3 regions of the Paraburkholderia sp. BL27I4N3 genome follow, and region 1 is predicted to be linked to each of the others. Evidence: predicted binding sites of a transcription regulator. Region 1 holds the regulator's gene; each other region holds the start of a gene.
The links. The regulator HrcA, encoded in region 1, represses chaperone genes, less so after heat shock. The targets are predictions, from matches to a motif close to TTAGCACTCNNNNNNNNNGAGTGCTAA.
Positions count from the first base shown of each region.

Region 1 (4,288 bases):
GTCGATCAGATTGGCCGAATGCGACAGCCGCCGGTGCTCGGCGTTGACGTCTTCCCACTCGCCCGGTTGCGGCGCGAGCTTGTCCAGTTCAGTGAGTTGCCAGGCGAGACGCTCGCGTTCGAGTTGCAGTTCACGGTCGCGCGTTTGCGCGTGCTCGACCGCCTGAATCTTCTCGCGCCACGCGCGCCATGCCCGTGTGACGCTTGCCGCGGTGTCCGACAGGCCCGCGTGGCTGTCGAACAGTTCGCGTTGTGCGTCGGGACGCATCAGTAATTGGTGCGCGTGCTGGCCATGAATATCCACCAGCATTTCGCCGACCTCACGCAACTGCGCGAGCGTCGCCGCGGTGCCGTTGATAAAGGCCCGCGAGCGGCCGTTGGCATCCACCACGCGCCGCAGCATGACCGTGCCGCCATGATGGCCGTCGTCGCCGGTCGTGCCGAGCGCCTGCTCGTCGAGCCATTGCTCGACCTGCGCATGAGTCTCGAATTCCGCGGTGATGTCGGCGCGGCTTTCGCCGGTGCGCACGACGTTCGCATCGGCGCGCGCGCCGAGCGCGAGCGCCAGTGCGTCGATCAGGATCGACTTGCCGGCGCCGGTTTCGCCGGAGAAAACAGTAAAGCCGCTGTCGAATTCGAGATCGAGCGCGGCGACGATGACGAAGTCGCGTATCGAGAGGTGGCGAAGCATGGAGGTCGTCTGGTGAGCTTGATGTTCGGGTTTCGGCCGCGGCGGCGTTCGCGTTCCGGATTTCTTGCCGCTCAGGGCTTGGGATCTTCTTCGTGCGACGGGTATTCGTTCCAGTGCAGCTTCTTGCGCAACGTGGTGAAGAAGCTGTAGCCGACCGGATGCAGCATGGGCACCGTATGACGCGAGCGGCGCACCTCGATCGTGTCGCCCAGTTCGAGCGAGGTGAACGACTGCATGTCGAAATTCACGTTCACTTCGCGCCCGGAAACAATCTGGATGCTCACCTTCGAGTCGTCCGGCAGCACGATCGGCCGGTTCGACAGCGCATGCGGCGCGATCGGCACCAGCACGATACCTTGCAATTGCGGATGCAGAATCGGCCCTTGCGACGACAGCGCATAAGCGGTCGAACCGGTGGGCGTGGCCACGATCAGACCGTCCGAGCGCTGGTTGTACATGAAGCGGCCGTCCACCGAGACATGCAGCTCCGCCATGCCCGAGAAGCCGCTGCGGTTGACCACCACGTCGTTGAAGGCGAGCGCGTGATAGATCGGATTGCCGCCGCGCATGATGCGCGCTTCGAGCAGCACGCGTTCCTCGCGCTCGAAATTGCCCGACAGCATTTGCGGCACGATCTCGCGCATGTCGGAGATCGGGATGTCGGTGATGAAGCCGAGCCGCCCGTGGTTGATGCCGATCAACGGCGTGCGGTATGGCGCCAACTGGCGGCCGATGCCGAGCATGGTGCCGTCGCCGCCCAGCACGACCGCAACGTCGGCGCGCGCGCCGATCTCGGCGGGACGCAGCGCCGGATAGTCGGTGACGCCGATCTCGGCGGCGGTGTCGGCTTCGAATACGATCTCGAAGCCGCGCTTCGCGATGCACGAGGCGAGCGCGGTCAACGGCTCGGCGATGCCCGGCGTATTGTTGCGCCCGACGAGCGCGACGGTCTTGAACTGGCTGGTCACTTGCATGCCGGCATTACACCATAGGTAGGGCCTGAAAAGAACCGCAGACAGACCCGGTAGCGGGCCGGCGCGCGCGGGCTGTCAGCGCATCTCGCGATTATCGTTAGAATGGTGAAGCCTTGATGACACGTGCGCCGGTTAAAGTGCGGCGGGGTGCCGGCAGCCGGGCCGCCCAGAAGGTGGCTCGCAAGGCGGTCGGCAAAGCGCCGGGCGGAACGCCGGCTCGCAGGCCGGACCGGAGGCAGTGCGCCGCTTTGGCAAACGGCGGCGCGTTCGTCAGGGATGGGCGCCCCTAGCGCTCGCGGTAGTCGTGCCATTGAGCTAAAATTTTCCCTCATGCTAGATCCTCGCGCACAAACCCTCCTCAAAACGCTGATCGAGCGCTACATCGCCGAAGGTCAGCCGGTCGGCTCGCGCACGTTGTCGCGCTATTCGGGCCTCGAACTTAGTCCCGCAACGATCCGCAACGTGATGTCCGACCTCGAGGACCTGGGGCTCGTGATCAGTCCGCATACTTCCGCGGGCCGCATTCCCACACCGCGTGGTTACCGCCTGTTCGTGGACACCATGCTCACCGTGGAGTCCGCCGCGGACGAAGAAGCCGTGACGCGTACCGTCAAGACTACGCTGCAGGCAGGCGAACCGCAGAAAATCGTTGCGGCGGCGGCCAGCGTGCTGTCCAACCTGTCGCAGTTCGCCGGGGTGGTGCTCACGCCGCGGCGCAGCCACGTGTTCAAGCAGATCGAGTTCATGCGTTTGTCGGACAAGCGCATTCTGCTGATCATCGTGACGCCCGAAGGCGACGTGCAGAACCGCATCATGGCGACTCAGCGCGACTTCTCGCCCTCGCAACTGGTCGAAGCCTCCAACTACATCAACGCGCACTTCGCGGGCCTTTCGTTCGACGACGTGCGGCGCCGCCTGCGCGAAGAAATCGACGCACTGCGCGGCGACATGACCACGCTGATGCACGCCGCCGTCACGGCCAGCACGGACGAATCGGACACGGGCGAAACCGTGCTGATTTCCGGCGAGCGCAATCTGCTCGAAGTGGCCGACCTTTCGTCGGACATGGCGCGCTTGCGCAAGCTGTTCGATGTGTTCGATCAAAAAACCAGTCTCCTTCAGTTGCTCGACGTGTCGAGTCACGCGGCGGGCGTGCAGATTTTCATCGGCGGCGAGTCGAATCTCGTGCCGATCGAGGAAATGAGCGTGGTGACCGCGCCGTACGAGGTGAACGGCAAGATCGTCGGCACGCTCGGCGTGATCGGGCCGACCCGCATGGCCTACAACCGCGTGATCCCGATTGTGGATATCACCGCGCGCCTGCTTTCGCTGACACTCAGCCAGCAGTAGGCGGCTTCGACTCCCGGCTGCGGTAGCGCTTGGTTCCTGCTCCTGCCGCAAATGATGCGTGACGGCGCGCGGCTTGCCAATTGGCCGAATGGCCAGGGGTGTGCGGCGGACCAGTGCATGAACCGCGCCGCTATAATGAATCCCACCTCAACCGACTCTCCGCCAACACCGGTGCCTTGCTGCCTATGCGCTTCGACCTCGAGCGGCCCTCACAGAACGCCAGTTCACACCGTGTCGCCGTGCTGCTGATCAATCTCGGCACGCCCGACGCGCCGACGCCGCGCGCGGTACGCCGCTATCTCGCGCAGTTTCTGTCCGATCCGCGCGTAGTCGAAATTCCGGCGCTGCTCTGGCAGATCATTTTGCGGTTGCTGATTTTGCCGATTCGGGGCGTCGCCTCCGCCAAGAAGTACGCTGCGGTGTGGATGCCGGAGGGCTCGCCGCTGCGCGTTCATACGGAAAAGCAGGCGGAAGGCCTGCGCCATCTGTTGCAACTGAATGACTACACAGTGCTGGTCGACTACGCGATGCGCTATGGCACACCGGGTATCCCGGCCATGCTGAACCAGCTCAAGCTGGCGGGCGCCGAGCGCGTACTGTTGATGCCCATGTATCCGCAGTACTCGTCCTCGACCACCGCCACCGCGTTCGACGACGCCTTTTCGGCGCTCAAGCGCATGCGCAATCAGCCGGAAATCCGCACGGTGCGCCAGTACGCCGATCATCCGGCCTACATTGCGGCGCTTGCCGCCCAGGTGCATCACTACTGGCATCAGCACGGCCGGCCGGATTTCGCCGCGGGCGACAAGCTGGTGCTGAGTTTCCACGGGGTGCCCAAGCGCACGCTGGATCTCGGCGACCCTTACCACGAGCAATGTCAGCAAACCGGCGCGCTGCTGATGCAGGCGCTCGAACTGACGCAGGTGGAATGCCGGATCACGTTCCAGTCGCGTTTCGGCAAGGCCGAATGGTTGCAGCCGTACACGGCGCCCACGTTGAAGGAACTGGGTGCGGCGGGCGTGCGGCGCGCCGACGTGTTCTGTCCGGGCTTCACGGCCGATTGCCTTGAAACCATTGAGGAAATCGGCATGGAAGTGCGCGACGAATTCCTCCATGCGGGCGGCAAGGATTTTCATCGGATTCCCTGCCTCAATGCCTCGCAGGCGTGGATCGCCGCACTGGGCGAAATCGTTGCGCAGAACCTGCAGGGCTGGCCGGTTCAGGCGTTGCCGGTGCCACATACGACAGGAGCTTGACCCGGCTCATGAACTACA
Region 1 covers NZ_QREJ01000001.1:3,721,315-3,725,602, reverse strand. The annotation lists gene recN (DNA repair protein RecN) at 1-690, opposite strand, end outside; gene B0G71_RS16825 (NAD kinase) at 762-1,664, opposite strand; gene hrcA (heat-inducible transcriptional repressor HrcA) at 1,995-3,014, shown strand; gene hemH (ferrochelatase) at 3,200-4,270, shown strand; gene B0G71_RS16810 (RNA-binding S4 domain-containing protein) at 4,279-4,288, shown strand, end outside.

Region 2 (4,288 bases), 190 kb from region 1:
CGCGTCGAAGGCGGCTTTGGCTTCGTCGGTGATGTCGCCTTGTTTCAGTTTCTGCAGCGCGGCGTAGGCGAGCATGCCGTTCTTGATGCGCACCTCGTTGCGCGCCATCAAGTCCTTCAGACCGACCACGGGTTCATCGAGCGAGCGTGTTGCGATCAGGCCGAGCGCGTACGGAATCCTGATAGCGTAATCGGTGCGCTCTTCCTTCTGATTCGGGATCCCGATTATCGTGAACGGAGCCGGTGCGGGCGCGGTTTCCCATTCGGATTCGATCGCGGCCAGTTTGACCTGTTGAACTTCGCCGGTGCGGTAGCCGGATTCGTCGCCGAGCACGATCACGCATAACGTGGATGCCAAACCGAAGCCGGCGGCAATCGCGAACGAGCGCAACGCGAATTCGGTGTCGCGGCGCTTGAGCAGATACCACGACGACACGCCGAGCACGAACATCGACGCCGTCACATAGCCCGCCGACACGGTATGCACGAACTTGACCTGCGCGACCGGATTGAACAGCACGGAGAAGATGCTATCGAGCTCCATGCGCATGGTCTGGTAGTTGAAGGTCGCGCCGACCGGATTGTTCATCCAGCCATTGGCCACCAGAATCCACAGCGCCGACAGGTTCGAGCCGAGCGCGACAAGAAACGTGACGAACACATGCTGGACCTTCGAGAGCCGCTTCCAGCCAAAGAAGAACAGTCCGACGAAGGTCGACTCGAGAAAGAAAGCCATCAGGCCTTCGACCGCGAGCGGCACGCCGAAAATGTCGCCTACATAGTGCGAGTAGTAAGACCAGTTGGTGCCGAACTGAAATTCCAGCGTGAGACCGGTGGTCACGCCCATCGCAAAATTAATGCCGAACAGCTTGCCCCAGAACTGGGTCATGTCTTTGTAGATCTGCTTGCCGGTCATCACATAGACCGACTCCATGATGACAAGCAGCCAGGACAGGCCGAGCGTGAGCGGGACGAACAGAAAGTGGTAAAGCGCGGTGATGGCGAACTGGAGGCGCGACAGTTCTACGACTTCGCTAACGGGCATGTGGATCACCTTGGGACGGATGCGAGGCAGGCACGGACAGCAGCGCCTGCGCGACTTGCTCAGGCGGCAGCGACATGTGCTCCGCCTGCGGATGATTGAAGAACGTGTACTTGAGCGCCATCAGCAGTACGAATTTGATGGCGAGGACGATGGCGATATCCCGCGCCAACGTCGGACCGCGCACCCAGCCATGGAACCGTTGGCGCAGGCTCCGGCGGCGGGTGGTGCTGCGATTGAGGGCTGTGGTCATGATCGGTAGAAGGCAACTTCACACCGGCGAATCCGGCTGGCGCCAGACCGCGTCAGCGGTCGGGCGAGTGCATCCCGATTCTAGGAGTAGAACCTCGCGCGCAACAGTTCGGAACTGCGGCATTGGGTCGCGAGACTTGCCCCGTTCAACCAGTATTGCTATCTGGTTTGTGATACGTCAAGAAACGCATGTCGCTTGTGGATGTTCTTGAGCGAAGGCGGGCGTGCGCGAACAAGCCGCGGCGTGGGCGAAAAAAAGCCCCGCCGTCTTGCGAGGGCGGGGCTTGGCAGCTTTGCTGCCGCGCGCCGGACGAACCGGCATGCTGACAATTTTCAAGCGTTAAGCGTATTCGGTGAGCGCGCCGCGCATCTTCTTCATAGCGCTCGCCTCGATCTGGCGAATACGTTCGGCGGACACGCCGAATTCGTCGGCCAGTTCGTGCAGCGTGGAGCCGCCCGAACCGTCGTCTTCCACCTTCAGCCAACGTGCCTCGATGATGCGGCGGCTGCGGGCGTCAAGTGCGTCCAGCGCGCTCGCAATACCGTCGCTTTGCAGCTTGTCGCGCTGACGCGAAGCCAGCACGGCGGTCGGTTCGCTATGCGAGTCAGCCAGATAGGCGATCGGCGCGTACGCTTCTTCACCGTCTTCGACCTGGCCTTCCAGCGCAATATCGCCGCCGGACAGACGCGTTTCCATTTCGGAGACTTCTTCGCGCTTCACGTTCAACTCTTTGGCCAGATCGTCGATCTGGTCCGGCGTGAACGCGCCCAGCCCTTGCTTGTGGCTGCGCAGGTTGAAGAACAGTTTGCGCTGCGCCTTGGTGGTGGCGACCTTCACCATCCGCCAGTTGCGCAGAATGTATTCGTGGATCTCAGCCTTGATCCAGTGCATGGCGTACGACACGAGGCGCACGTTCTGCTCCGGATCGAAGCGCTTCACGGCCTTCATCAGGCCGATATTGCCTTCCTGGATCAGGTCGGCGTGCGGCAGTCCATAGCCCAGATAGTTGCGCGCGATCGACACGACCAGCCGCAAGTGCGACAGGACGAGACGGCGCGCGGACTCGAGGTTGTCCTGCTCGCGAAATTCGGTGGCGAACTGGCGTTCTTCCGCCGGCGTCAGCATCGGAATCCGATTTACGGCCTGGATGTAGGCGTCGATATTGCCCAGTTGACCGGGCAGCAGCGAGGAATGCGAGAGCGCCAGTGCACCTGCCGAAGCGGCCTTAGCCGACGACGGGCTCAAAGTACTCGGAAGGGTCATTGCATGGCTCACGTAGGAAACTCCTTTGGAATCAGACAAAAGCTTATTCAGGTAACGACTCCAGCGTTGGATGTTAGCACTCTGAATTGCCGAGTGCTAATACTTAGAGGGCGTAGGGGCATCCAAGTTCCGCAAATTCCTATTGAAATTCACGAATCAATAGCCAGGGTACACCGCTTCAGCCGGCTCTGTGCTAGACGTAGAATTTACCTAACAGACTGCCTACATCGTTATAAATACCTGATTTTTGCCAAATTTGAAGTGACTAATTGCGGAAAGTCAGCTTTCTTCATGCGATCCGCTAAATTGAGATTCACCTTAGAATACGCAAAACAGTTACAGATTGTTCAGCGTTCCACGGAACCCAGGTGTTAGATGAACAACAAAAAGAATGCTTTGCGTGGTCTGACTCTAAAAATCTTCGCCGGATCGTTGATTTTAGGGGCTTCAGGTTTGGCCTCGGCCGATCAGTGGGGCGTGCAGGTTGCAGGCGGTCTTGGCGACCATCACGTCCGGAAGCTCGACCTTGGGGTGGTGTGGGACCCCAATCTGACCTGGTGGCAAATTGGCGACTGGCACTTCGCGCTGATCGGCGAAGCGCACGTGGCCTGGTGGCATACCGATGAAAGTGACGAGCACCGCAATATCGGCGAATTCGGCGTCACGCCGTTTATCCGCTTCATTCGCGGCACGGGCTCGATCCGTCCCTTCGTGGAAGCGGGTGTTGGTGTGCGACTTCTTACGCATGCCCGCATCTCTTCTGACTACACCTATGCCACGGCGTTCCAATTTGCGCCAACAGCCGGCGCGGGCGTGCAGTTCGGCAGCCACCAGCAGTACCAGGCGGGCTATCGCTTCCAGCATGTTTCCAACGGCGGTATCAAAGAGCCGAATCCTGGTATAAATTTCCACCAGCTATATCTGCAATACAACTTCTGACAACCGTGGCCACGTTGGCTCACCGGTGCAAGGGGCTGAGCGATGGCAGCAAAGATTATCGAAGCGGTTCGCGAACTCGAGCGAGAGCGCTTTCGGGCGATGGTCGACGGCGACGGGCCCTCGCTCGACGCCCTGCTCGCGGACAACGTGAGCTACGTTCACACGAACGGCAAGCGGGAAACCAAACGGCAGTTCATCGACGGGATTACCACGGGCCGCCGCCGCTATCGGCAGATCGAGATTCAGTCGCAAGAGGTGCTGCCGGTCGGGCGCGAGATCTGCGTGATAACCGGTCGCGCGCTGATCGAAATGGAGGCGAACAACGGGGCGCTGCTGTTTCCGATCGCCTACACGGCGATTCATATGCAGGAAGACGGCCGTTGGCGCCTGATCGCCTGGCAGGCCACGCGTTGCGCAATCGAGTGAGCCTTGTGAGCTCATTCTGTCGAGCCGGCGGCGCCTTGTGAGCGGGCCGCTCCGATTGACGCGAGCGCTCGCGCATCGTGTTTGCGTCGGTTTGCCTCACGTCGGCCTGATTCTCAGGCGGCGACGCTTTCCTGATCCACACCGCTCCATTCGCGTCGATCCGGCGCGCCGGTTTCTGCCCCTTTGAGCGCCTGCGCCGCGACGCCTTGCCGCTCCGCGTCCTTCGCCCGCATCACCGCTTCGCCTGTACATGGATGGCGTGGATGCACCGGCAACTGATTGCAGCGCTCCGCCACGAGCCGGACCGCCTCCATATCGGAGAAATCGAGCCCCGTATCGACGCCCTGCGCATCCAGATTCATCGCC
Region 2 covers NZ_QREJ01000001.1:3,912,231-3,916,518, reverse strand. The annotation lists gene B0G71_RS17665 (cytochrome ubiquinol oxidase subunit I) at 1-1,044, opposite strand, end outside; gene cydP (cytochrome oxidase putative small subunit CydP) at 1,034-1,294, opposite strand; gene rpoH (RNA polymerase sigma factor RpoH) at 1,634-2,569, opposite strand; gene B0G71_RS17650 (acyloxyacyl hydrolase) at 2,933-3,496, shown strand; gene B0G71_RS17645 (nuclear transport factor 2 family protein) at 3,539-3,922, shown strand; partial or broken gene B0G71_RS17640 (2-isopropylmalate synthase) at 4,114-4,288, opposite strand, start outside.
Region 2: the regulator HrcA is predicted to act here: its motif matches at 2,631-2,657, upstream of rpoH (RNA polymerase sigma factor RpoH).

Region 3 (4,288 bases), 160 kb from region 1:
GTTCCCCAGGTAGCGACTCGCAAACGTTCTCGCGCTATTGTTTTTTTTAATGAAGGAAGCATCTTGTTAGGCTCGCAGACGACAGCAAGCGGGTAGATTTTTGTCTGATGATTAATCTGAGTGACTGCAGGCCGCCATTCGTTCATAAGCTGTACCAACGAAATGAGCTATCGATTGCTTTGAATGGACGCGATCGCGGAAATGGGAAGCGTCGGGCCTCTCTTTCGAACCTGCTAACTGCCGGTCCTGTCGTGACTCGACTGACCGGATTGGATTGGTTGCGGTCCGCGCGCGATGTGCGGTTTGAGAGCTCTCGCACGCGTCGGCATCTGTGCGGATGCCGCCACAGAATTCGCCCGCGACAAGCCGCACTAACTCTCCAGCCTACAAGGAGAAGATCGAGCAGCGTTCCTTGCTGAGCTTGGCAGCAAAGCCGTCGGCCTCATTACGATTCAGGTGGTGAAGCCGATAAGCCCGTTATTGCAGCCCATCGTCGCTGGTCGCATCGGCTCCGTCGCGGTCTCAGAAAAAATCAGAGGACGCGGGGTCGGCAACTCTCTTATCAAACTCGCAGAAGAGTGGGCGCGGAACCAAGGTGCCACGGATATCAGACTAGCCGTTTGGGAATTTAACGAACAGGCAGTCAATCTGTACCAGGAACTTGGCTACGAGATTCGCGCGTTCGAGATGGGAAAGCGGATTCGGACCTTGGTGGATGTTCCGAGCGCGTGAGCCGGCGACCCCTGATGGCACCGGGTGCTTTAAGCCCACGGAAATCGAAAGGTCGGAGCGAAGGCTGCAAGACTGGTTTAACGTTCTGGAATTTGGTTGATTAGCGATGTGAGCACGTGGTCGGCCCATACTCCATTGATCCTTAGATAGGACCGAGCCAAGCCTTCACGCTCGAACCCTAGCCGTTTTAATAGTTGTTCGCTACGAAAATTTTCGGGCCTAAAATTCGCCATTATTCTGTGCAACCCAATTTCGTCAAAGATATAAGTAATGGCAGACGTCAATGCTTCGTACATCAGACCTTGTCCTTCAAACCGCTTTGCAAGCGAAAATCCAAGATGACATGCCTGAAAGGGCCCGCGCACGATGTTCGTGAAGTTGCAATCACCGACTATTTCGCCGGTTCTCGACGAAATTAGAAGTAGATGCAGCGCGACTCCAGAGCTGTTGTTATGCGCCATTGTCGACAGCCGTTGGCAAACGGATTCAGTGTCGAAGAAGCTTTCGTCTCGAAGCGGTTCCCAAGGCTGTAGGTGAGCGCGATTTTCAATGGAGTATTCCCGCAACTCATGCACGAACTGCTCACATGCCGGCACAAGTTTCAGGCGTGCCGTTGAAATTTCCCGCGGTAGTACGTCGATGTGAACACTCGTCACTGGGGCTCTCCGTTGAAAACGCGGGAGAGTATGTTTAGTCAGAAATTCTTCGTCAACAATTCGACTGGCGACAAGTGATTCAATGTCCGCTCTGGGAAAGCCAAGGGCGTTGTCTGTCAACGGCCGCGATGTATGAAGCCGACTCACGGATTGACTCCTCAAGGGATCAATCATTGACGGTCTCCGGAACGGCCACGCGTTTTACTACTCGACCGACCTCTCAATTTCCGGCCTCGAAATTCTGCCATCGAGCGATGACGAACTGGTGACGCACATGAATGAAAGGCGCGGCCACAATCTATCCCAGCTGTCTGAACTTGTGGCGATAGTGAGTTTGCCCAGCTCAACGGGGAAGCGTGATGCTGGTGAATCGTTTGAAGCCGCTATGGAAGAGGTAGTGAAGCGGGCTTGTCCAGCGACTCCTTTACGCCGTCGTTTCGCATGGCCAGGTGATGAATTGATCGAACATCTGAATCCAGAGCGGCTGCACGACGAGAGCGATAGGGTCGCGGGCTGCACGGTGTTTTTCGAATTCCCAGACCATTGCGGAAGGGGGCGATCCTTTCTGGGGGTTTACCCTTGAACGAATGTTGACCACTTGGTTTTGCGAGGCGGCTTCGCCAGAAACGGCTAGGTTTCGTAGCAGCGTTCACAACCCGTGTATCACGGCGGCCCCAGTTCTAACTCGTTGTTTCTTATGGAAAGTGTGCGCCGTTGCGGTGTCCGGGCGCACAGTCGTCGGTTCAAACTTAAGCGAACAAAGTTCAAAGCCAAGCGAATCTCGACACGAATCTTGATAACCGCACCATCCCTTCTTGAATTTGTCACCACCCGTCCATATAATTAGCACTCGCTGCACGAGAGTGCTAACAACATCGCCGGTTGGCTCCGCCAGCCGGGTTTTCTCAGCGTTCTTCAGTCTCAATCAAGAGAGGAGTATGTATGAACCTTCGTCCTTTGCATGATCGCGTGATCGTCAAACGTCTGGATCAAGAAACCAAGACCGCGTCGGGCATCGTGATCCCCGAAGCCGCAGCAGAAAAGCCGGATCAAGGCGAAATTCTGGCAGTCGGGCCGGGCAAGCGTGACGACAAGGGCGCGGCAATCGCGCTCGACGTGAAGGTGGGTGACCGCGTTCTGTTCGGTAAATACGCAGGCCAGACCGTTAAGGTCGACGGCAACGAACTGCTCGTGATGCGCGAAGAAGACATCATGGCCGTGGTGCAGAAGTAAGCGGAAAGTCGCTGCTTTTCCCGGTCGTATCTTAAAGAATTCAAGGAGTTAGAAGATGGCAGCTAAAGACGTCGTATTCGGTGATTCCGCCCGTGCCAAGATGGTTGAAGGCGTGAATATCCTCGCGAACGCTGTGAAGGTCACGCTGGGCCCGAAGGGTCGCAACGTTGTCCTGGAACGCAGCTTCGGCGGCCCGACGGTCACGAAGGACGGTGTGTCGGTCGCGAAAGAGATCGAACTGAAAGACAAGCTCCAGAACATGGGCGCGCAAATGGTCAAGGAAGTGGCTTCCAAGACCAGCGACAACGCAGGTGACGGCACCACGACCGCAACGGTCCTGGCTCAGTCGATCGTCCGCGAAGGCATGAAGTACGTTGCATCGGGCATGAACCCGATGGACCTGAAGCGCGGTATCGACAAGGCTGTGACGGCCGCAATCGAAGAACTGCGCAAGATCAGCAAGCCGTGCACGACCAACAAGGAAATCGCACAAGTCGGCGCGATTTCGGCGAACAGCGACTCGTCCATCGGCGATCGTATCGCTGAAGCGATGGACAAGGTCGGCAAGGAAGGCGTCATCACGGTTGAAGACGGCAAGTCGCTGCAAGACGAGCTGGACGTGGTCGAAGGTATGCAATTCGACCGCGGCTACCTGTCGCCGTACTTCATCAACAACCCGGACAAGCAAGTCGCCGTGCTCGAAAACCCGTTCGTGCTGCTGCACGACAAGAAGGTGTCGAACATCCGTGATCTGCTGCCGGTACTGGAACAGGTCGCCAAGGCTGGCCGTCCGCTGCTGATCATCGCGGAAGACGTCGAAGGCGAAGCGCTGGCTACGCTGGTGGTGAACAACATCCGCGGCATCCTGAAGACTGTTGCTGTCAAGGCTCCGGGCTTCGGCGATCGTCGTAAGGCCATGCTGGAAGACATCGCGATCCTGACCGGCGGTCAAGTCATCGCTGAAGAAACCGGCCTGACGCTCGAAAAGGCAACGCTGGCTGAACTGGGTCAAGCGAAGCGTATCGAAGTGGGCAAGGAAAACACCACCATCATCGACGGCGCTGGCGAAGCAGCCACCATCGAAGCACGTGTGAAGCAGGTTCGCACGCAAATCGAAGAAGCAACGTCGGACTACGACCGTGAAAAGCTGCAAGAGCGCGTTGCCAAGCTGGCAGGCGGTGTTGCGGTGATCAAGGTCGGCGCTGCGACCGAAGTCGAAATGAAGGAAAAGAAGGCACGTGTCGAAGACGCACTGCACGCAACGCGCGCAGCTGTGGAAGAAGGCATCGTGGCTGGCGGCGGCGTCGCGCTGATCCGTGCACGTACGGCAATCGCCGGCCTGAAGGGCGCTAACGCCGATCAGGACGCAGGTATCAAGATCGTGCTGCGCGCGATGGAAGAGCCGCTGCGCCAGATCGTCACGAACGGTGGCGAAGAAGCCAGCGTCGTCGTGGCAGCTGTTGCTGCTGGCCAAGGCAACTACGGCTACAACGCAGCAACCGGCGAGTACGTCGACCTGGTCGACGCTGGTGTTGTGGACCCGACGAAGGTGACGCGCACGGCGCTGCAAAACGCAGCTTCGGTCGCTGGCCTGCTGTTGACGACCGACGCAGCTGTTTGCGAACTGCCGAAGGAAGATGCTCCGATGGGCGGCGGTATGCCCGGCG
Region 3 covers NZ_QREJ01000001.1:3,565,399-3,569,686, reverse strand. The annotation lists partial or broken gene B0G71_RS16175 (GNAT family N-acetyltransferase) at 406-732, shown strand; gene B0G71_RS16170 (GNAT family N-acetyltransferase) at 810-1,388, opposite strand; gene groES (co-chaperone GroES) at 2,331-2,621, shown strand; gene groL (chaperonin GroEL) at 2,677-4,288, shown strand, end outside.
Region 3: the regulator HrcA is predicted to act here: its motif matches at 2,232-2,258, upstream of groES (co-chaperone GroES).